Regions from separate parts of the Pseudomonas paeninsulae genome, predicted to be linked through region 2. Evidence: predicted binding sites of a transcription regulator. Region 2 holds the regulator's gene; each other region holds the start of a gene.
The links. Region 2 encodes FliA, which starts transcription of late flagellar genes. Its sites were predicted from a motif close to CTAAAGTTTNNNNNNNNNNNGCCGNTAA; they were not measured.
Positions count from the first base shown of each region.

Region 1: the regulator FliA is predicted to act here: its motif matches at 1,686-1,713, upstream of motA (flagellar motor stator protein MotA).
Region 3: the regulator FliA is predicted to act here: its motif matches at 1,296-1,323, upstream of VCJ09_RS14455 (methyl-accepting chemotaxis protein).

Region 1 is NZ_CP141799.1:795,120-798,394, reverse strand. Features, by position in the region: gene motB (flagellar motor protein MotB) at 1-773, opposite strand, end outside; gene motA (flagellar motor stator protein MotA) at 780-1,631, opposite strand; gene VCJ09_RS03575 (HDOD domain-containing protein) at 1,750-3,275, shown strand, end outside.
Region 2 is NZ_CP141799.1:1,815,645-1,818,919, forward strand. Features, by position in the region: gene flhF (flagellar biosynthesis protein FlhF) at 1-112, shown strand, start outside; gene fleN (flagellar synthesis regulator FleN) at 221-1,060, shown strand; gene fliA (RNA polymerase sigma factor FliA) at 1,057-1,803, shown strand; gene VCJ09_RS08450 (chemotaxis response regulator CheY) at 1,940-2,314, shown strand; gene VCJ09_RS08455 (protein phosphatase CheZ) at 2,334-3,122, shown strand; gene VCJ09_RS08460 (chemotaxis protein CheA) at 3,134-3,275, shown strand, end outside.
Region 3 is NZ_CP141799.1:3,153,991-3,157,265, reverse strand. Features, by position in the region: gene VCJ09_RS14455 (methyl-accepting chemotaxis protein) at 1-1,188, opposite strand, end outside; gene VCJ09_RS14450 (TatD family hydrolase) at 1,431-2,264, opposite strand; gene VCJ09_RS14445 (MltF family protein) at 2,498-3,275, shown strand, end outside.

The sequences.
Region 1 (3,275 bases), 1.0 Mb from region 2:
TCGAACAACGCCGACGACGCATAACCCACTACCCGAGCCACCTGCACCTCGTCGTAGCCGCCAGCGATCAAGGCGCGGCGAGCGGCATTGGCCCGATTCGCGGAGAGTTCCCAATTGCCGAACTCGCCAGCGCCGGCAAACGGCTTGGCATCGGTATGGCCGCTGATGCTGATCTTGTTCGGTACCGCCCTGATGGTGTCGGCCAGGGCCAGCAGGATGTCTTCGAACTGCGGCTGCAGGCGCGCACTGCCGCTATCGAACATCGGCCGGTTTTCGGCGTCCATGATTTGGATGCGCAAGCCATCTTGGGTGATCTCGAAGAGAATCTGATCCTTGAAGCGCTGCAGTTGCGGATTCTCCTCGACCTTGCTCTGCAGCTCCTGCAGCAGCAACTCGAGGCGTTCGCGCTCCAGCTCGTCGGCCATTCCTTCGGCCAGCGTAGGGTCGACCTGCGCCGGTTCGATCTCGACCTCCTCGCCCTCGGTTTGATCATCGACCTGCTGGTTGAGCGTGCGGTCCGGTGCCGGAGTGGGCGAACCACCGAGATCGATCACGAAGGGACTGGCGCTTTCGGAAAAGCCGATCGGATCTTTGAAGTAACCGGAAATCAATTTCTTCTGTTCAGGGGTAGCCACGGACATCAGCCACATCACCATGAAAAACGCCATCATCGCCGTGGCGAAGTCGGCGAAGGCAATCTTCCAGGCACCACCATGGTGGCCAGCGGCAACCTTCTTGACCCGCTTAACGATGATCGGCTGATTGTTGTCCATTTTCCGTTAGCTTCCGCGCATCGCCTGCTCAAGCTCGGCAAAACTCGGGCGATGGGCCGGGTAGAGCACCTTGCGCGAGAATTCGACGGCCAACGACGGCGGCATGCCGGATGCCGACGCGACCAAACCAGCCTTTATGGCCTCGTAGACATTGAGTTCTTCCTTGGCGTCATGCTCCAGGGCACCCGACAAGGGTCCGAAGAAGCCGTAGGACGCCAGAATACCCAGGAAGGTGCCCACCAGCGCAGTACCCACCTTCTCGCCGATCTGAGCGTTATCCGCTTCGGCGAGAATCGACATGGTAATCACGATGCCCAGCACCGCGGCGACGATCCCCATGGCAGGCATGGCGTCGGCAACCTTGGCCACGGCATGCGCGGGATGCTCCAGTTCTTCCTTGAGGCTGGCGATCTCCATATCGAACAAGCCTTCCAGCTCATGCGGCGCCATATTGCCGGAGGACATGATGCGTAGGTAATCGCAGATATAGGCCATCATCCGCTCGTCTTTGAGGATGGCTGGATACTTGCCGAATATCGGACTGGCCGACGGCTCCTCGATATCGGCCTCGATCGCCATCATCCCCTCGCGGCGGCTCTTGTTGAGGATTTCGTAGATCAGTTTCAGCACCTCGAGATAGTAGGCGTGACTGAAACGCGAGCTGAACATGCTCAAGGATTTCTTGAACACCTGCATGAACATGCTGCCCGGGTTGGCCTGCAGAAAAGCCCCCAGCGCGGCGCCGCCGATGATCATTACTTCAAAAGGATGGACCAGCGCCATGAACTGGCCGCCGGACAGAATAAAACCGCCGAGCACGCTAGCAATTACAACGATGATGCCAATGATTTTTGCCATAAAAAGGAAACTTGCGCGGCCTGTGATGAGGGTTATGCAAAACAACCCTTCTATTTATCGGAACTTATGCGCGAGACTATAGCCAGTCAAGTCTAAAAGCCAGCATGGCTAAGCACCGATGCCCACCTCAAAGCCCCTACCGCGCACCCTCAAAGACTGGCTCGAACAGCTGGACAAGCACTTGTTGCCGGTGCCTGTCGATCACCACCTGAATGTCTGTCGTGCTTTGTCCGACAGCCGTCGCTCGCTGCGTGAAATAGCCGAATTGATGCAGGCCAGCCCAGCCTTGGCATTAAGTGTTCTACGCGAGGCCAATCGGCAGGCTGGCAGCTTCAGCGCCCCCTCCGAAAGCCTGGAAAGCGCGCTCAGCCGACTGGGCTTGCAGCGCACCCTGGAGCTGGTGAAACGCCAACCCGCTTGCCCCCTCGACGAAATCCCCCTGGCGCTACGGCAGATTCAACTGATCAGCCGGCACGCGGCGCAGCAAGCCGGCGGCTTGTTCAGTGGCCGACTGGCGCGGCTCTGGCAGGAGATCCACTGGGGCAGCCTATTATTTCTCGCACCCATCTGGTCGCTACTGACGGCCCATCCCGAACTATTCGAGCAATGGGAGCAGCGCGTACTGGTCCAAGCTGAGCCGGCAGCCAAGGTCGCGCAGGATCTTCTCGGCGTTCCCTTGCTGTCCCTGTGCCTGGCATTGGCCGAGCGCTGGCGCCTGCCCGACTGGGTGATCCAAGGCTACCGCCTGCTGATCGCAGATCGCCGTCAACTGGTCAAGGCGCTGCACATCGCGCGCGACAATCAGCACCCCCTGCACCAGCAGCAAATGCTCGACGCCGATACACCTCTACGGCGCTGGCTGACCCAGCCAGCCAACAGCATCCTGCTGGCCAACGGCCTGGCGCTGTCGGCCCACCACGCCTGGAATAGCCCCCACAGCCTGCGCTGGCAACATCTGACCGGGCTCTATCTGCAACTGCCGCTGAGCGATGTGCAGCAACAGATTCACCAGCACGCGGCGCAGAGTGCACGCCAGCAAGCCACGGCCGATCTCTGGCATCCTGCCCAAGCCCTACTCTGGCCCTGGGATGCGCGGCGCTTGCAAGGCAAAGCCATCACCCCTGCGGCGACGGCAACGCCGGCAACACCTACAGACAATGGATGGCGCCAACATTGCGCGCAATTGCTTGCGCAACCGAGTGCATTCCACAACCTCGAGCAGCTCACCAGCGGCGCCACTCAAGCCCTGCAGGCCTGCGGTATGTCGCGGGTATTACTGCTCCTGGCCGACCCCAGCCACAGCCGCCTGCGAGCCCAGCAACAGACCGGCCTGGACAAGTTGGCAAACACCCTGGTCATCGACCCACAGCAGAGTCAGGTGCTGCGGCGCCTGCTCAAGGCACCGGCACAGCTGCGCCTGACGCCGGCCAATATCGCGCAATTCTCGGCCCTGCTGCCAGGCTCGCTGAAAGCGCTATTTCCCAGCGAGCACCTGCTGATCCGCTCACTGGCCAGCAACGACCGTGGGGTAATGGTCATCGTCGCCGACCAGGCCGGCGCCGTGCTCAGCGATGCCAGCGTGCAAGTCTTCGGTAAAACCGCGCAATGTATTCAACGCGCCCTGGACAGTTTCGCCAACCGTGA
Region 2 (3,275 bases):
TCAACTGGTGAGCCGTGCGGTGGGACTGCAAAGCGCCGAGGACCCGAGCGAAGATACAATGGCCGAGATGTTCGCCGGGCTTTATCAACATCCGGCGCGGCGCGCCGGTTAATGGCCATTGCGGCAATGATTAAGCAATATGCGGCGATGCGTGGTGCCCGGCGGTGGATTGGCGGAGTACCAGCAGCCACATGGTCCCAGTCGAAGTCAGACAAGGTGTATAGATAACATGGGTATGCATCCCGTACAGGTGATTGCGGTGACCGGCGGCAAGGGTGGCGTCGGCAAGACCAATGTGTCGGTGAATCTGGCGCTGGCGCTGGCTGATCTCGGTCGGCGGGTGATGGTGATGGACGCCGACCTGGGGCTGGCCAACATCGACGTGCTGCTGGGCCTCACTGCCAAGCGGACGCTGGCCGATGTGATCAGTGGCGAGTGCGAACTGCGCGACGTGGTGCTGCAAGGCCCCGGCGGCATTCGGGTGGTTCCCGCTGCGTCAGGCACGCAGAGCATGGTGCAGCTTTCGCCCATGCAGCATGCCGGCCTGATTCAAGCCTTCAGCGACATCAGCGACAACCTCGATGTGCTGATTGTCGATACCGCCGCGGGTATTGGCGACTCGGTGGTCAGTTTTGTCCGCGCCGCCCAGGAAGTGCTGGTGGTGGTGTGTGACGAGCCGACCTCGATCACGGACGCCTATGCCCTGATCAAGCTGCTCAACCGCGACCATGGCATGAGCCGTTTCCGCGTCCTGGCGAATATGGCGCACAGCCCACAGGAAGGCCGCAACCTGTTTGCTAAGCTGACCAAGGTTACCGACCGCTTCCTCGATGTCGCGCTGCAATATGTCGGCGCGGTGCCTTACGATGAGTCGGTACGCAAGGCCGTGCAGAAACAGCGTGCGGTCTACGAAGCCTTCCCGCGCTCGAAGAGTTCCCTGGCGTTCAAAGCGATTGCCCAGAAAGTCGATGCCTGGCCACTACCGGCCAATCCGCGCGGCCATCTGGAATTTTTCGTCGAGCGCCTGGTGCAGCAACCTGCCGCGGATACGGCCATATGACAGCAGCTTCTGGACTCCGTATGTACAGCAAGGCTCAGACACAAGACGCCCAGCACCAGTTGATCGAGCGCCACGCGCCCTTGGTCAAGCGGATTGCCTATCACATGTTGGCGCGCTTGCCGGCCAACGTGCAGGTGGATGACTTGATCCAGGCCGGGATGATTGGCCTGCTCGAAGCCTCGAAGAAATACGACTCCAGTAAAGGTGCCAGTTTCGAAACGTTCGCCGGTATTCGCATTCGCGGCTCGATGCTCGATGAGGTGCGCAAAGGCGATTGGGCGCCGCGTTCGGTGCATCGCAATAGCCGTATGGTCAGCGACGCAATTCGGGTAATTGAAGCAAGAACCGGTCGCGACGCTAAAGATCAAGAGGTTGCGGCCGAACTCCAATTGAGTCTCGAGGATTACTACGGCATCCTTGGCGACACTTTGGGCAGCCGGTTGTTCAGCTTCGACGATTTGCTGCAGGACGGCGAGCATGGCGGGCTGCACGAAGACGTCAGCTCCACTCACCCAGAGCCCTCGCGGGAGCTGGAGGACGAGCGTTTCCAGGCGGCATTGGCCGATGCCATCAGCCACTTGCCCGAGCGGGAACGGTTGGTGTTGTCGCTGTATTACGACGAACAACTGAATCTCAAGGAAATTGGTGAGGTTCTGGGGGTTAGCGAATCGCGCGTCAGTCAGTTGCATAGTCAGTGTGCCGCACGCTTGCGGGCACGACTGGGGGAATGGCGAGCGAGCTGATCAGTTAAATCAGCAGGCCGTTGGAAAATCTAGTGAAGTAGTTTTGCAGCGGCCTGTCAGGCCGGTTTCACGATTAAAAGCGTGCCCAGGTGCTGGGTTCGTTTGGGACTGTACGGAGGTCGACTTGGACAAAAACATGAAAATCCTCATCGTTGATGACTTTTCAACGATGCGCCGGATCATCAAGAACCTCCTGCGCGACTTGGGGTTCACCAACACCGCGGAAGCCGATGATGGCACCACTGCACTGCCGATGCTGCAAAGCGGCAGTTTCGATTTTCTGGTGACTGACTGGAATATGCCAGGCATGACCGGGATCGACTTGTTACGTGCGGTACGTGCAGACGAGCGTCTGAAGCAGTTGCCGGTGCTGATGGTGACCGCTGAAGCGAAACGCGATCAGATCATCGAGGCCGCACAAGCCGGGGTGAATGGCTATGTGGTTAAACCGTTCACAGCCCAAGTGCTGAAAGAAAAGATTGAAAAAATCTTCGAGCGGGTCAACGGCTGATGTCTGCCGCGAGGGCACTATGGAACATGACGATTCCGCTCAGGGTGACTTTGAGTCGACCCTGAAAATTCACGCGCGCCAATTGGTGGAAAGCCTGGAACACGGCAATTTTGGCGAAGCGGTGCAACTGATCAACGATATCAACAAGGTTCGCGACCGTGGTCTGTATCACGAGGTCGGCAAGCTGACGCGCGAGTTGCATAACGCCATCGTCAATTTCCAGCTCGATCCACGGGTGCCGCACGCCAAAGAAGTGTCGCAAATCACCGACGCTACCGAGCGCCTGAATTATGTGGTGACGATGACCGAGAAAGCGGCCAATCGCACCATGGATCTGGTTGAACTGAGTTCGCCCCTGGTTAACGGTATCGGCGCCGAGGCACAGAGCCTGAGTGCCGATTGGGGCCGCTTCATGCGAAGGGAAATGGGCGCCGATGGTTTCCGTGACCTGGCCAAGCGAATTGAACTGTTTCTCGCCAGCAGCGAGCGCGACAGCGTTCAGGTGTCGGCCCAGCTCAACGATATTCTGCTCGCGCAGGATTACCAGGATCTGACTGGCCAGGTGATCAAGCGGGTGACGCAACTGGTCACCGAAGTGGAAAGCAACTTGCTCAAACTGGTGCTGATGGCCAGTCAGGTCGACCGTTTTGCCGGTATCGAGCATGACCACGCCGTGCTGCGTGCTGAACAAGAACAACAAAAAGAGCCTTCCCACGGTGAAGGTCCGCAGATTCATGCCGATAAGCGTGAAGACGTCGCATCCAATCAGGATGATGTCGACGATCTGCTTTCCAGCCTGGGATTTTAGGAGCACGTCATATGAGCTTCGGCGCCGATGAAGAAATCCTCCAGGACTTCCTGGTGGAGGCCGGCGAGATTCTTGAACTATTGTCCGAACAGTTGGTGGAGCTTGAAAGCCGCCCGGACGACATGAATCTGCTCAACGCTATTTTTCGCGGTT
Region 3 (3,275 bases), 1.3 Mb from region 2:
GAACTCTACGGCGTCGCGGGTGCCGCTTTGCAGGGAGGAAATCATCAGGGTGATCTCGTCGGTTGAGACTTGCACGCGTTTGGCCAGATTGCGCACCTCATCGGCCACCACCGCAAAGCCGCGACCCATTTCGCCGGCGCGAGCGGCCTCGATGGCGGCGTTGAGCGCGAGCAGGTTGGTCTGTTCGGCAATGCCATGAATCTCACGGACGACGCCGCTGATTTTCTGACTGTTGACGGCCAGTTGCTGGATCATTTGCGCAGTCTGTTGCACGCCGCTGGACAGCCCGGCGATCGACTGACCGACACGCTCGACCACCTGCTGACCGCTGCCGGCCAGTTGCTCAGCGTTTTTCGATTGGTCGCGGGTATCCGCCGTGTGCTGGGCAATATGGTGCACGGTGGTGGACATCTGGTTGATCGCGGTGGCGGTCTGTTCAGTCTCGCTTTGCTGGTTGAGCATGCCTTGGCGCACGTCGCGCATGCTCACGGCCATGCGCTCGGCGCCTTCGTCCAGGCGTGCGGCGGTCTGCGCAACGATGCCGACCACACGTTGATAACCGGCCTGCATGGCGTTGAAGGCCGTGGCCATCTGGCCGATTTCGTCGCGGCAGTTGAGCGGCACGCGTGCCGCCAGATCGCCGCTTTTCTCTACCTGCAGCATCACATCCTTGAGGATGTTGAGATGGCTCAACAGGAAGTGGATTAGCAGTTGCGAGGCCGTCAGCAGGGCCAGCATCAATAAGGCGACAACCAGCGCATAGCTCAGTGCGCGCTCGGCGATCACCTGCATCAGGCTGGGCGCATGGGCCAGTACGGCGAGGCGTTGGCCCTGGCCCAAGTCGATGACCTCGGCGCCGATCAAACCGTCTTGCGTCGACAACGGGTCATGCTCCAGGACTACCCAGCCGCGAGCCCGGCTCAGGCTGGCGCCCTGGTTATTGGCTAATGCCGGTGTCTGGCCATCGGCAAACTGCAGCAGTTGTGCTCCACCCGGCAATGGTTGACCCGCAGGCCAGGCACTCAATAGCCTGGCCTGCGCTTGCGCGGCACTCTTGGCCGCTTCGACGCGTACCTGCTGTTCCAGTTGCAGGGCGTACAGCACCAGCATCAAGGTAGTGAAGAAGGCCACGGCGTTGACGGCCCAGAACTTGTATTTAAGTGAAAGGTCGCGAATCCAAGTGCCCATGATGTCTTCTTCTGATGGCGGCGAAAGGGGTTTTGGCAAAGTGCCATTACTGTCTCGCAAAACTGCAGTGTGCCTATTGATCTTTATCAACAGGCCGGTCGTCCTTGTTAACGGCTGGTCTGGTGTGGACTTTAGAAAAAGCACAGTCCTGGTTAAGGGTTGCGCGGGCTGCAGGCGTTGGCCCTATGCGGATGCTGGGCATCTTCGACGAAGCGCTGCCACGCCTTAGGCAGGGCAGCGCTTCAGTTGGGCTCGCTCTGGGCAGTTGCAGCGACGACGACCGGCAGGCTGAAGAACTGCCTGGCGCAGGCGGTGCTGTGTGCCGCCAGGGTCTCCAGACTTTCGTTGCGGTGCAGCGCCACCTCCCTGAGTACCTCGGTTAGAAAGGCGGGTTCGTTGCGGCCGTTTTTCGGTTTCGGCCGCAGACTGCGTGGCAGCAGAAACGGTGAGTCGGTTTCCAGCATCAGCCGGCCGACCGGAATTTCCCGAACCAACGGGTGCAGGTGGGTGCCACGACGCTCGTCGCAAATCCAGCCAGTGATCCCGATATGCAGGTCGAGGTCGAGGTAGTTGAACAGGGCGCGTTTTCCTCCGGTGAAGCAGTGCACCACCGCAGCGGGCAAGCGGTCGCGGTAGTCGCGCAGGATCTCCAGCAGGCGCTGGTCGGCGTCGCGCTCATGGAGAAAGACCGGCAGCTGCAGGTCGACGGCCAGGGCCAGGTGTTCCTCGAGGACTTTTTCCTGTTGTGGTCGCGGCGAAAAATCACGATTGAAGTCGAGCCCGCATTCACCCACGGCGCGTACCTGTGGCTCACGCAGCAAGGCCTGCAGTTGCTTGGCACTGTCGGCGTTCCAGCTGCTGGCATCGTGCGGATGGATGCCGGCGGTGCTGAACAGGCGCTGGCCATGTTCATCCAGCTGGCGGCACAGTTCCAAAGCCTGTTCGCTTTGTTCGAGGCTGGTACCGGTCAGCAACAACTGGCAGACACCGGCGGCGTAGGCACGGGTGAGCAGGGCTTCACGCTGTTCGGCGAGGCTTGGGTGAGTCAGGTTGACGCCTATGTCGATGAGTTGCATGGTGCGACCTATGAGGTGGGGTTGGCAGCATAGCAGAGCTTTTTTGTTTTAAATAAATCCATAAATTACAGTCTCTTATAGTTGCTTTGTAATGTTGAGTAGAACATTTGGCTGGTGTCCGTCAGCGAGCTGTGCGAATCTCCGCGGCCCACGCATTCCTGGAACTTGGCGAGCGCTGCGGTAGTCTCACTCGGCCAATGACGCCTGGTGGCCGCCCTTGCCGTGGAGACTCGATGTCGCGCCCGCTGCTTTTATTCTGTCTTGTGCTGTTGCTGCCGTTGTCGGCTGCTGCACGTGTGGCTGGGCCGCCGGAAGGACGGCAGCCGACCCAGGCACTTGATCTGCCGAGCATTCGCAACCGCGGTGAACTGCGTGTGCTGGTCAACCAGAGTCGCAATAGTTCCGGTGAAATCAAAGGCCAGAGCATCGGGGTGGAATACCATCGCTTGCGTGCATTCGAGCAGTATCTCAATCGTAATGTCCGCGATGGCCGCACCCTCAAACTGAAGATCATTCCCAAAGCCAAGGACCAACTGCTCGCTGCCTTGCAGCGTGGCGAGGGCGATCTTGTCGCGCCGGGGGAATTGCTCACCGTGCGTGGTAGCAACGGTATCAGCGCCAGTGCGGCGATCCGCAGCAATGTCCCCTTGATCATAGTGGCGCGCCAGGGCGATCGGCGCTATCAGAGTCTCGAGCAGATGTCCGGACGCAGCCTGGCCTTGGCGGCGGGTAGCGCCGCGGGTGCTGCCGTACAGGCGTTCAACCAGAAGCTGCTGCAGAACAAGCGACCGCCGATCATCATCGAGTGGGTCGACCCCAGCCTGGCCGTCGAGGATGTGCTGGAGATGGTGCAGGCCGGTATCTATAGCGTCACCGCGGTGGAGCAGCCGATTGCCGAGCGCTGGGCCAAGGTCATGCCCAAGTTGCGTCTGGAGCCGCACTTGGTGCTGGCCAAGGACGGCGACATGCGTTGGTACCTGCGGCGTGAAACGCCGATGCTCGGCGCCAGTG